2 regions of the Aminobacter sp. SR38 genome follow, and region 2 is predicted to be linked to the other one. Evidence: predicted binding sites of a transcription regulator. Region 2 holds the regulator's gene; the other holds the start of a gene.
What was found. The regulator PhoB, encoded in region 2, activates phosphate uptake and scavenging genes when phosphate is short. The targets are predictions, from matches to a motif close to TGTCATNNANCTGTCAT.

Region 1: IG197_RS26695 (DUF1868 domain-containing protein) is a predicted target of PhoB. The motif match lies at 3,024-3,040, and genes of this name have one in related genera.

Annotation. Positions count from the first base shown of each region.
Region 1 covers NZ_CP062112.1:5,446,913-5,452,727, forward strand. The annotation lists gene IG197_RS26675 (alpha/beta fold hydrolase) at 163-795, opposite strand; gene minC (septum site-determining protein MinC) at 1,041-1,745, shown strand; gene minD (septum site-determining protein MinD) at 1,762-2,577, shown strand; gene minE (cell division topological specificity factor MinE) at 2,574-2,843, shown strand; gene IG197_RS26695 (DUF1868 domain-containing protein) at 3,086-3,841, shown strand; gene IG197_RS26700 (alpha/beta hydrolase) at 3,908-4,582, opposite strand; gene IG197_RS26705 (hypothetical protein) at 4,579-4,752, opposite strand; gene IG197_RS26710 (VOC family protein) at 4,877-5,275, opposite strand; gene IG197_RS26715 (hypothetical protein) at 5,351-5,782, opposite strand.
Region 2 covers NZ_CP062112.1:3,790,079-3,795,893, forward strand. The annotation lists gene pstB (phosphate ABC transporter ATP-binding protein PstB) at 1-588, shown strand, start outside; gene phoU (phosphate signaling complex protein PhoU) at 627-1,331, shown strand; gene phoB (phosphate regulon transcriptional regulator PhoB) at 1,430-2,119, shown strand; gene IG197_RS18600 (ROK family protein) at 2,146-3,387, opposite strand; gene xylF (D-xylose ABC transporter substrate-binding protein) at 3,638-4,678, shown strand; gene IG197_RS18610 (sugar ABC transporter permease) at 4,819-5,815, shown strand, end outside.

The DNA of each region.
Region 1 (5,815 bases), 1.7 Mb from region 2:
GCTGGCCGTGTGCGCGAATTGGCTGGACGGCGAAATCAAGGTTGGCAGGGTTGGCATTGGTTCGCCGCCAATCGAGCCAGGACCGTTGCGCAAGAGGTGCTAAAGGTGCGGTCAACACCCCCGAGCGCGTCCGGTTCTGTCGGCCGGGCCCGCAGGCGCGCCTCACAGGGGGGCGGCAAACGCCCTGATGTCGGCGGCCAGCAATTCAGGCTGCTCCAGTGCCGGGAAATGCCCGCCTGAAGGCATCACCGTCCATTGGTCGATGTCGAACCAGCGCTCACCCCAGCTTTGCGGGGCAGGCAGGATGTCGCGCGGAAAGATGGCGACCGCCACCGGAGCCCCACTCCTGGGCGGTGGCGACATCGCCCCCAGGTCGCCGAAGGCTTCGCGGCAGAGCCACTGCGACGAACCGATCGTTTCGGTGACCCAATAGACGGTCAGGATCGTGCTGAGAACATCGTTCGAAACCTTCCGGTCGTCCGTCCAATCGTGGAATTTTTCCGCAATCCAGGCTGCCAACCCCGCCGGCGAGTCGTTGAGAGCGACGGCTATGGTGCGCGGCTTGGTGGCGTGCAGCATCGCATAGGCGCCTTCTGCCATCCGCCACTGCGGGACAATGTCCAGAAACGCGCGCTCCTCGTCGTCGAGGTCGGAGGCAGCGGGATATCCGGAGAATACATTGACCATGTGGATGCCAAGGAGCCGGTGAGGATGATCTGCCCGAAGCCGCTCGACAACGCCGGCGCCCATGTCGCTGCCATGGGCGAGGAACTGTTCATAGCCAAGATTTGCCATCAGCTTTGCCCAGAGGTCACCGGACTGTCTTCGATGCGTTGGCGATGGGTCTGGAAGGCTTCCTCAAGGGCGAACCAGACATCGGGTGAGAGTGGCGCCAGCCCCATTGCCGAGGCCGCAGGCCGTCGCGCAAAAGAAACACATCGGGCGTATTGCAGGCTGTAAGGCGAATTGCAGTTTACGTTTCGTTCACCATCGCCTACACCCCGACCTCCCTGAAGTCCCGCCGGTGATTTGCGCCCCCGATGCAGAACAAATCCATCCGCTTTCGCGCCCGTTCGTTTGTTGCCTTCGCGCTTGTGCCCGAGGCGCCGCTGGACCAGTGGCTGCAGGATCTCGACCGCTGGATCGAGAATTCTCCCGGCTTTTTCAAGGGCCGGCCGGTGGTGCTGGACCTCAATGCGCTGAAGCCGTTGGCCGACGAAATCGGCGCCCTGGTGGCCCTGATCGCCGAGCGCGGAATCAGGACCTATGCGATCGAGGCCGACTATATCGATTCGCTCGGCGACGAGCTGCCACCGAAACTGGCCGGCGCCAGGAAGACGATGGTCGAGGAAGAACAGGTCGACGCCGAAGCGCTGGCGAAGGCCGAGGAGGCCGCCAAGGCGCCGCTGTCACCGTCCAACACGCTGATCGTCGAGCAGCCGGTGCGTTCCGGCCAGTCGATCGTCCATCCGCATGGCGACGTGATCGTCATGGGCTCGGCAAGCTTCGGTTCCGAGATCCTCGCCGGCGGCTCGATCCACGTCTATGGCACGCTGCGCGGCCGCGCCTTTGCCGGCGCCTGGGGCGACCGCAGCGCCCGCATCTTCTGCCGCCGCAACGAGGCCGAGCTTTTGGCCGTCGACGGCTGGTACCGCACCGCCGAGGACATGGAGCCGTCGATGCATGGCAAGGCGATCCAGGTCCATCTGGAAGACAACGCCATCCAGGTCGCGCCCCTCAATTGACAACGGAGACAACAAAATGGGCAAGGTAGTGGTCGTCACATCTGGCAAGGGCGGGGTCGGCAAGACGACCTCGACGGCTGCCCTCGGTGCCGTGCTCGCCCAGTCCGGCAAGAAGGTGGTGCTGATCGACTTCGACGTCGGCCTGCGCAATCTCGACCTGGTGATGGGCGCCGAGCGCCGCGTCGTCTTCGACCTCGTCAATGTCACGCAGGGCCAGGCCAAGCTGGCGCAGGCGCTGATCCGCGACAAGCGCGTCGAATCGCTGTTCCTGCTGCCGGCTTCGCAGACGCGCGACAAGGACGCGCTGACCGAGGAGGGTGTCGCCGGTGTCATCAACGCGCTCCGGGACAAGTTCGACTACGTGCTGTGCGACAGCCCGGCCGGCATCGAGCGCGGCGCCCAGCTTGCCATGCGTTTCGCCGACGAGGCCGTCATCGTCACCAACCCGGAAGTCAGCTCCGTCCGCGATTCCGACCGCATCATCGGCCTGCTCGATTCCAAGACGCTGAAGGCCGAGAAGGGTGAGCGCGTCACCAAGCACGTGCTGGTAACCCGCTACGATGCCGGCCGCGCGGCCCGCGGTGAGATGCTGTCGATCGACGACGTGCTGGAAATCCTGTCGGTGCCGCTGCTCGGCATCATTCCGGAAAGCCAGGGCGTGTTGCGCGCCTCCAATGTCGGCTCGCCAGTGACGCTGAACGAGCCGACCAATGCCGCTGCGCGCGCCTATGCCGACGCTGCCAAGCGCCTTGAGGGCGAGGACGTGCCGATGGTCACGCCGGTCGAGAAGAAAGGTCTCCTTAACCGTCTTCTGGGAAGGAGAGTGGCATGAAACTGCTCGACTTCTTCAAGCGTGGCGGTAGTGCACCGGTGGCGCGCGAGCGTCTGCAGGTGCTGCTCGCCTATGAACGCAACAACCGCAACCAGCCCGATCTCGTCGCCGTGCTGCGCGAGGAGATCATCGCGGTCATCGCCAAGCACGTCCAGGTCAACCAGGATGACGTCAAGATCACCATGGATCGCGGCGCCACCACCTCGACGCTGGAAATCGACATCCATATCCCCAACGCCGGCATCAAGGCCGCGGCGGCGATCTGAGCGAAGACGCAGGCTGGCTGGGCGATCCGCCGAGAGGCCGCCGGTGTGCAGGATGTCGTGCCTGCCACGCCGGCGATGGCCTGAGGTGTCGGGGCGGCAGCACCCGCATCGACGATCCCGATGGTGAGGGCAGCTTTTCAGGCTGCGGCTTCGTGAACTCGCAGTCTCGTATCTCCTTGTTGTCATGCGGCGGTCGCTGAGGGGCGTTAGGGCAGGCGGACCTCGAACGATGGACCGCAACGATGCCCGCAGATGCTCTCTCGCCCGAACTGATCGCTTATTCCAGTGGACGCAACACGACCCAGCCGCCGCATCTCGGCACGCGCTATCTACGCGCTGGTGGCTTCCTGCCTGAGCCCGGCAACACCATCGTCTGCCATGTCTCGAAGGGCTCGCCGACGCTGGAAGGTCTGGTCGAGGCCCGCGAGAAATTCCTCGCCATGCCCGAGGCGAGGCACTTCGTCTTCACTCCCATCACCAGCCTGCACATGACACTGTTCCAGGGCGTCATCGAGTACCGTCGCAAGCCGGGATTCTGGCCGGATGGCCTGGCGCTCGACGCGTCGATCGAGGAGTTGACCGAGATCATGGTCGCGCGGCTGGAGACGCTGCCGGTCTTGGAACCGTTCCAGGTCGAGGTGACACATGCGCGGCCCTCCGGCCTTCTGGTTGACGGTGCCCGGGAACGCGACCGCAGGGCAATGCGCCAATGGCGCGACGTGCTCGCCGACCTGCTCGGCTACCGCCATCCCGATCATGACGACTACCCGTTCCACATCACCTTCGCCTACGCCATCGACTGGCTCGACGACGACGCCTTGCCGCGCTGGCAGGAGATGCTGGGCGAAGTGGCCGGCGACATCAGGCGCAAGATGCCGATCCTCGAACTCGACCCGCCGGCGTTCTGCTCGTTCGAGGACATGAACCACTTCTGCGAGTTGCTGGTGCTTGGCGGCCTTGGGCGGAAATTGCGCAGGTGGGAGGCACTCGGCAGCTGAATGAATGGATCGCGGCGAGCGTCGCGATCCCGGTGACGATCTGTACGCCGCCCAGCGCTGGCGCGCCTAAAGGCGCTTGTCGATCCAACTGGTCATGTCGGCAATGGCGTCCTCTTTGCCGATGTCGTTGAGCAGATCGTGATAATGGCCCTCATAGAGCTTCAGCGTCTTGTCCCGGGAGCCGGCGGTTTCGAAAAAGTATTCGCTTCCATGGCAGACGGTGGCCTTGTCGGAGGTGCCGTGCATGATCAGCACCGGCAGGGTGATCATGGGGAACTCCTCACGCAGCCTTTCGTCGGCGCGGACGAGCGCTGCGACGGTCAGCGCCGGCTGAACCTCGTGGGCGATCAGCGGGTCGCTGTTGAGAGCTGCCACCGCATCCGGGTCGCGGGAAAAATCCTCGTTCTTGAGCTTAAGCACCGGCAGGCGCGGGGCGACGTGGCTGAGCCCTTTGATCGCAGCGAGCGCGAATCCGGGCGCCGGCACCTGGAAGGCAAAACTCTCGCAGATGAAGCCGGCAAGCTCCGACTGGTTTTCGAGCGTGTAAGTGGCCGAGACCACGCCGCCGGCGCTGTGGCCGAGCAGGAACAGCGGCAGGCCGGGATATCGCGACTTGGCAATCCGGATCGCGCCGGCGACATCGCTGACATAGTCGTCGACCGTCTCGACAAAGAAGCGTTCGCCGTCCGATTTGCCGCGTCCGCGCAGGTCGAGCGCGAAGACGGCAAAGCCGTGCTTCACGAGATGCTCCGCGCCCAGCCATACTGCCCGCCATGGGAATTGACGCCGTGGCAGATGACGACGACGGCGCGCGCCTTGCCTTCCGGTCGCCGCGACCTGAGGAAGATGTTCAGCCCCCCGGCGCTCTGGAATGTCTCTTCGGTCGTATCAGCTCCCCAAGCCTGCATCATGACTACCCCCGCAGTTGATGAAAAGAACCTCCCATCGAGGCCAAGGAACTGTGAGCGCCTTTGCTCAAGCGCGCAAGCATGGGTTGTGCAGGCGCCTGTCGGGGGAAGTCGCGACCTCTTGCGCCTAGCGCCCGGCCGGTTGGAACAGCTCGACGAGATTGCCCGAGGGGTCGACGAGCAGGATCTGCGCGCCGCCGGGGCCCTTGATCATGTCGTTGCGGAACTGCGCGCCCTCGGCCTGCAGTCGCGCCACCTGCGCCGCGAGATCGTCGACGATCAGGTGGATGCGGTTCCAGCCGCCGGCGCGCGGCTGGGCGCCATCGGACATCGGCCGTGCCGCCGAACTGGTCGGGCCGCTGAGTAACAGGCGCAGCGACCCACGGGAGACGTCGGCAAAGGCCGGCGCATAGTTGGTAAGCACCTCGAAGCCGAGATGGCGCGTGTACCAGTCGATCGAGACCTCGACGTCGTCGACGAGGTAGCGGACATTGACCATTTCAGAGTGTACCGTGTCAGATGGCATCGGTTACTCCCGGGATGGGGGCACAGTCGCCGCAGCAGTCTGCTACGACGACGCGTCCTTGCCAAGGCGGCTGGTCTAGGCGGGCGGGAGTTCGAACAGCAGGGCGCCATGCTGCCGGCCGCGTTCGACATAGCCGATGATGCGGAACCAGCGCGCGACCTCGGGGCGATCGAGCCAGCCGCGCGAGTGGATCGGCACGTTGCCGGCAAGTTGCTGGATACGGCGGATGTGACGCTTGCAGAACCGGACCGTGGGCGCGGCGAAGAATTCGTCCTGGGCGGCGAAGAGTGTTTCGGCCGCGTCCGAATGCTCGTGCCAGGCGATGATCGCCACCGGGCGGTCACCTTCGACAAGCGCGTGGGCGCGTCCTTCCTTCAGGTTCATCATCAGGTTGTCGTAGGCGCTCTTGGCGTCCTTGCCGGCGGCGGCATACTCGTCGGACATCCGTTTGGACAGGTCATGGAAGACCACCTCGAGGTCGCCGATGGTCGCTGTTCTTGCGCGCATATCTCCTCCTTCGCACCCCTGGAGGCAGTTTGC
Region 2 (5,815 bases):
GACGCAGCCCGCGTCGGCGGCAAGATCACCCTCGACAGCGAAGACATCTACGATCCCAAGATCGACGTCGTCGAGCTGCGTGCCCGCGTCGGCATGGTGTTCCAGAAGCCGAACCCGTTCCCGAAGTCGATCTACGAGAACGTCGCCTACGGCCCGCGCATCCATGGTCTCGCCAAGAACAAGGCCGAGCTCGACGTGATCGTCGAGAAGAGCCTGCAGAAGGCCGCTCTGTGGAACGAAGCCAAGGACCGCCTCAACGAGCCGGGCACCGGCCTGTCGGGCGGCCAGCAGCAGCGCCTGTGCATCGCGCGCGCCATCGCCGTTTCGCCCGAGGTGATCCTGATGGACGAGCCGTGTTCGGCGCTCGACCCGATCGCCACCGCCAAGGTCGAGGAGCTGATCGACGAACTGCGCGAGAACTACACGATCGTCATCGTCACGCACTCGATGCAGCAGGCGGCGCGCGTGTCGCAGCGCACGGCGATGTTCCACCTCGGCTATCTCGTCGAGGAAGGCCCGACCGACAAGATGTTCACCAACCCCGACGACAAGCGGACGCAGGACTACATCACCGGCCGCTTCGGCTGAGTGGGTTTCGTCGCGGCACACGATACGAGGAAGAAATCATGGGCGAACATACAGTCCGGTCCTTCGACGAAGAACTTCAGCACGTCGACCAGCTCATCCGCGACATGGGCGATCTTTCCGGCGCAATGGTGGCCGGCGCCATCCGCGCGCTTCTCACGTCCGACCAGGCACTGGCGCAAAACGTCGTTGCCGACGATACGATCATGGACGCCAAGCAGCGCGATCTCGACAATTCGGCGATCACTCTGATCGCCAAGCGCCAGCCGATGGCGCAGGACCTGCGCGCCGTGGTCGGTGCCATCCGCATGGCGGGTGACCTCGAGCGCATCGGCGACCTCGCCAAGAACATTGCCAAGCGCGTCGGCGCCGTCGGCCAGTCGCCGACCCCGCGCAATCTCTCGCATTCGATCGATGCGATGGCGCAGCTGGTGCTTGGCCAGGTTCGCGGCGTCGTCGATCTCTATGTCGCGCGTCAGGCCGAGGGCCTGAAGGATCTGCGCGCCGACGACCAGAAGATCGACATCCAGTACACCGCCGTGTTCCGCGAACTCCTGACCTACATGATGGAAGATCCGCGCAACATCACGGCCTGCACGCATCTGCTGTTCTGCGCCAAGAACCTCGAGCGCATCGGCGACCATGTCACCAACATCGCCGAGAACGCCTATTTCGTCGTGACGGGTACGCAGCTGCCGCTGAACCGGCCCAAGGTCGACGAGACCACGACGACGGTTCCGGCCTGAGCATTTCCGCAACCGCATGCGTTTGGCGCGGGGGCGCTGCATAGGTTAAATCAGCGCATGGTCCACAAGCGGCCATGCGCAAGGACAAGGTATAGCCAATGATCGCTCCCAAGGTCATGGTCGTCGAAGACGAAGAGCCGCTGGGCGTGCTGCTTCGCTACAATCTCGAATCCGAAGGCTATCAGGTCGAGGTCGTCACGCGTGGCGACGAGGCCGAGATTCGGCTCCAGGAAAACGTGCCCGACCTGCTGGTGCTCGACTGGATGGTGCCGGCGCTGTCGGGTATAGAACTGTGCCGCCGGCTCAGGATGCGTCCCGACACCGAACGCCTGCCGATCATCATGCTGACGGCGCGGGGCGAGGAAAGCGACAGGGTGCGCGGGCTTTCGACCGGGGCCGACGACTACCTGGTCAAGCCGTTCTCGACGCCGGAATTCATGGCGCGCGTCAAGGCGCTGCTGCGCCGGGCCAAACCCGAGGTGCTGTCCTCGGTGCTCAAGGTCGGCGACATCATGCTCGACCGCGAGTCGCACCGCGTCTACCGCAAGAAGAGCGAGATCAAGCTCGGGCCGACCGAATTCCGCTTGCTCGAATTCATGATGCGGCACCCGGGCCGCGTGTTCTCGCGCAGCCAGTTGCTCGACAATGTCTGGGGCGAGACGATCTATATCGACGAGCGCACCGTTGACGTGCATGTCGGGCGCCTGCGCAAGGCGGTCAACAACGGCCGCATGCCTGACGTGATCCGGACCATTCGCGGTGCCGGCTACGCCATCCGCGAGGACTGAGCCGCTTCGGGCTCTTTTCCGCTCAGCTAGGCGACGTCGGCACCGGCACGGCGTGGAGCCGTGCCTGCGGCAAAAATCTCCTGATCAATGGCAAGCAGCGCGCGCATCATCGCGCCCTCGCGTTTGAGCGGAACCTCGTTGGGTTCGGTGTCGAAGGAGATCGCCTTCGAGTGCAGCCCGCCCGCCGTCTTGGCGATGGCCGCGCGCACATGTGGCTCCATGATGTCGAAGGCGGTTGCGCCGACGCCGACGAAGGCGAGGGGGGCGGGGTCGAACAGCGCAAACATCGAGCCGAGTCCAAAGCCGATGGCTTCGCCGGCCTTGCGAAAGGCCTCGCGTTCGGGGCCATCATGGTCACGTGCCGCATCGGCCACGGCCCTGATGTCGTCGTCGGACAGGTCGGCCAGCGGCTCGGCATTCTCGTCGCCAACCCTTGCGTTGCGCCAGATGGCGTAGTTGCCGGCATAGGCCTCGATGCAGCCGCGGCGGCCGCAACGGCAAAGCGCGCCGTCCGGGCGGTGGATCATGTGGCCGAACTCGGCACCCGACGACTGCGTGCCGGTGAACAGCTCGCCCTTGATGACGAGGCCCATGCCGATGCCGTGCGAGAGCAGGATGGCGATGAAGTCGTCGCGATAACGCACCGGATCTCGCCAGCGGAGGGCCTCGGCGATCATGTTGCAGTCGTTCTCAACCGAAACAGGTACGCCGAACTCCTGCTCCAGCCGGTCGGCGAAGGGGATGTCGTCGTATCGGGTGATCGGAGACCACAACAGCTTGCGCGAGGCGGCGTCGGTGATGCCCTGGACGGCGATGGCGATGCGTAGGACGGCGCCGCCCGAAGCGCCGGCGCTGTCGATCAGGCGCCGGACCATTCCGACGCATTCGTCGACCAGCGCCTCGGCAGGCATCTGCTGCGTGACAAGCCGCCGGGTCTCTTCGGTCACGGTGTTGCCGGCATAGTCGATGATGGCGGCGGACAGGCTGTTGAGCGAGAGCACGACCGCAACGACAGACGCAGCATCGGCATCGAGCATCAACCCGACCTGCGGCCGCCCCCGTTTCATGGAGACGGGTTCGCTGAACTTGGCCTCGGCAAGGATGCCTTCTGATATGAGATCGGAGGAAATCGTCGAGATCGTCGAATGGCTGAGGCCGGTGGTGGCGGCGATTTCGGTGCGCGATGGCTGGCTGGCTCGGCGAACCGCGGATATAACCATGGCGCGGTTGCGCCGTCTCAGATCGTCGTGACGTATGCCGACCGACATGTGCTCGTCTTCCTCCCGGCGAAGCGCTGCCCTTCTTAAGCGGCAGTCCCTTACGCGCCAAGTGATTGTGACAGAGCCAGCGCCAAATGTCTCTATTTATTTCGGGCTCCGAAAAAAATAAGGAGCGCTCGCGAAACCATGTTGACAGTGGCCGGGCATTGAGTCAGTATTTTTTCGAGGCTCGAAAAAAAAGAGCTTCTCCAAGGGCTATCGCGAAGTAGGCGCGCCCATTGGGCGCAGGGAGGAAATAATGAAAAAGTTTACCACCGCCATCCTGGCGGGCGTTGCCATGACTCTGTCGCTTACGGCAGTGGCTTCGGCAAAGGACAAGGTCATCGGCGTCTCCTGGTCGAACTTCCAGGAAGAGCGCTGGAAGACCGACGAAGCCGCCATGAAGGCCGCCATCGAGGCCGCCGGCGACAAGTACATCTCGGCTGACGCGCAGTCGTCGCCGGCCAAGCAGCTGACCGACGTCGAAAGCCTGATCTCCCAGGGCGCCAACGCCCTGATCATCCTGGCTCAGGACGCCTCGGCCATCGGACCGGCTGTCGACAAGGCCGTCGCCGAAGGCATTCCTGTTGTCGGCTACGACCGCCTGATCGAGAACAAGGATGCCTTCTACCTGACCTTCGACAACAAGGAAGTCGGCCGCATGCAGGCCAAGGGCGTGTTCGCCGCCAAGCCTGAAGGCAACTACGTCTTCATCAAGGGCAGCGGTGCAGATCCGAACGCCGACTTCCTGTTCGCCGGGCAGATGGAAGTGCTCAAGGAAGCCGTCGACGCCGGCAAGATCAAGAATGTCGGCGAGGCCTATACCGATGGCTGGCTGCCGGCCAATGCCCAGAAGAACATGGAACAGTTCCTGACCGCCAACGACAACAAGATCGACGCGGTCGTGGCTTCGAACGACGGCACCGCCGGCGGCGCGATCGCAGCGCTTCAGGCACAGGGCCTTGCCGGTTCGGTGCCGGTGTCGGGCCAAGACGGCGACCATGCCGCGCTGAACCGCATCGCGCTCGGCACTCAGACCGTCTCGGTGTGGAAGGACGCGCGCGAGCTCGGCAAGAACGCCGCCGAAATCGCCTCGCAGCTCGCCGATGGCAAGAAGATGGAAGAGATCGCCAACGTCACCAAGTTCAAGACGCCTGGCGGCCTCGAGCTGAACTCGGTCTTCCTGACGCCTGTTCCGATCACCAAGGACAACCTCAACGTCGTCATCGACGCCGGCTGGGTTGGCAAGGACGTGGTCTGCCAGGGCGTGGCGGCCGGTTCGGTCGCAGCCTGCAACTGAGATCGGTTCGATCCGGTCGGTCAAACGCCGCGGCTTGCCCGCGGCGTTTTTCAAAAGCGCCCGCTTCATGACATGGCGGATTGACCCTATCATGCGCACACCGGCTGCCGCTTAGACGGCTATCCGGTCGGGAGGTAACAATGACAGACACGACAACCAACGCGCCGGCAGACCGAGCGCGAACGACCGAACTCAGCCCGGTCGGACGCTTTCTCAAGGCAACCGAGATCGATACGCGCATGCTCGGCATGGTCGGTGCGCTGCTCCTGATCTGGGTCGGGCTGCAGGTGATTTCGAGCTTGCGCCTTGGCGTCAACCCGTTCGAATTCGACAGCCGCACCTTCCTAACCGCCCGCAATCTGTGGAACCTGTCGGTGCAAGCGTCTGCCGTGGCGATTATGGCGACCGGCATGGTGCTGGTTATCGTCATGCGCAATATCGACCTGTCGGTCGGGTCGGCCGAAGGCCTGGTCGGCATGGTGATGGGCTTTGCCCAGGTGCATTTCCTGGTCAAAGCCGTCGGTCTCGAACTTGGTAATCCGTGGATCTGGGCGTTGGCACTTGCCATTGGTATTGCGCTTGGCCTGATGATAGGCGCGCTGCAAGGTTTCGTCATCGCCTACATGGAGGTTCCTGCCTTCATCGTGACGCTGGGCGGATTGCTGATCTGGCGCGGGGCGGCCTGGTGGGTCACGTCAGGCCAGACGATCGCGCCGCTCGATGCCACCTTCCAGCTCATGGGTGGTGGTCCGCAGGGCGCCATCGGAGCGACGTGGAGTTGGATCGTCGGCCTTGTCGCATGCCTGGCTGTGGTGTTCCTGCTGCTGCGTGGCCGCCAGCAACGCAAGCGCTTCAAGTTTCCGCTGCGGCCGGTCTGGGCAGAGGCATTTCTCGGCGCCGTTACCTGCGGGGTCATCCTTGGCGCGATCTGGATCGCCAACTCCTACCCTTGGCCGATCGGTATCGTGCGTCGCTACGCCGAGGCCAACGGCATTACCATCCCTGAAGGCGGCCTGTTCATCGCCCATGGCATCGCCATTCCCGTCCTGATCGCGGTGGCAGTGGGCATCGTCATGACCTTCGTCACCAACCGCACACGCTTTGGCCGCTATGTCTTCGCCATCGGCGGCAACCCGG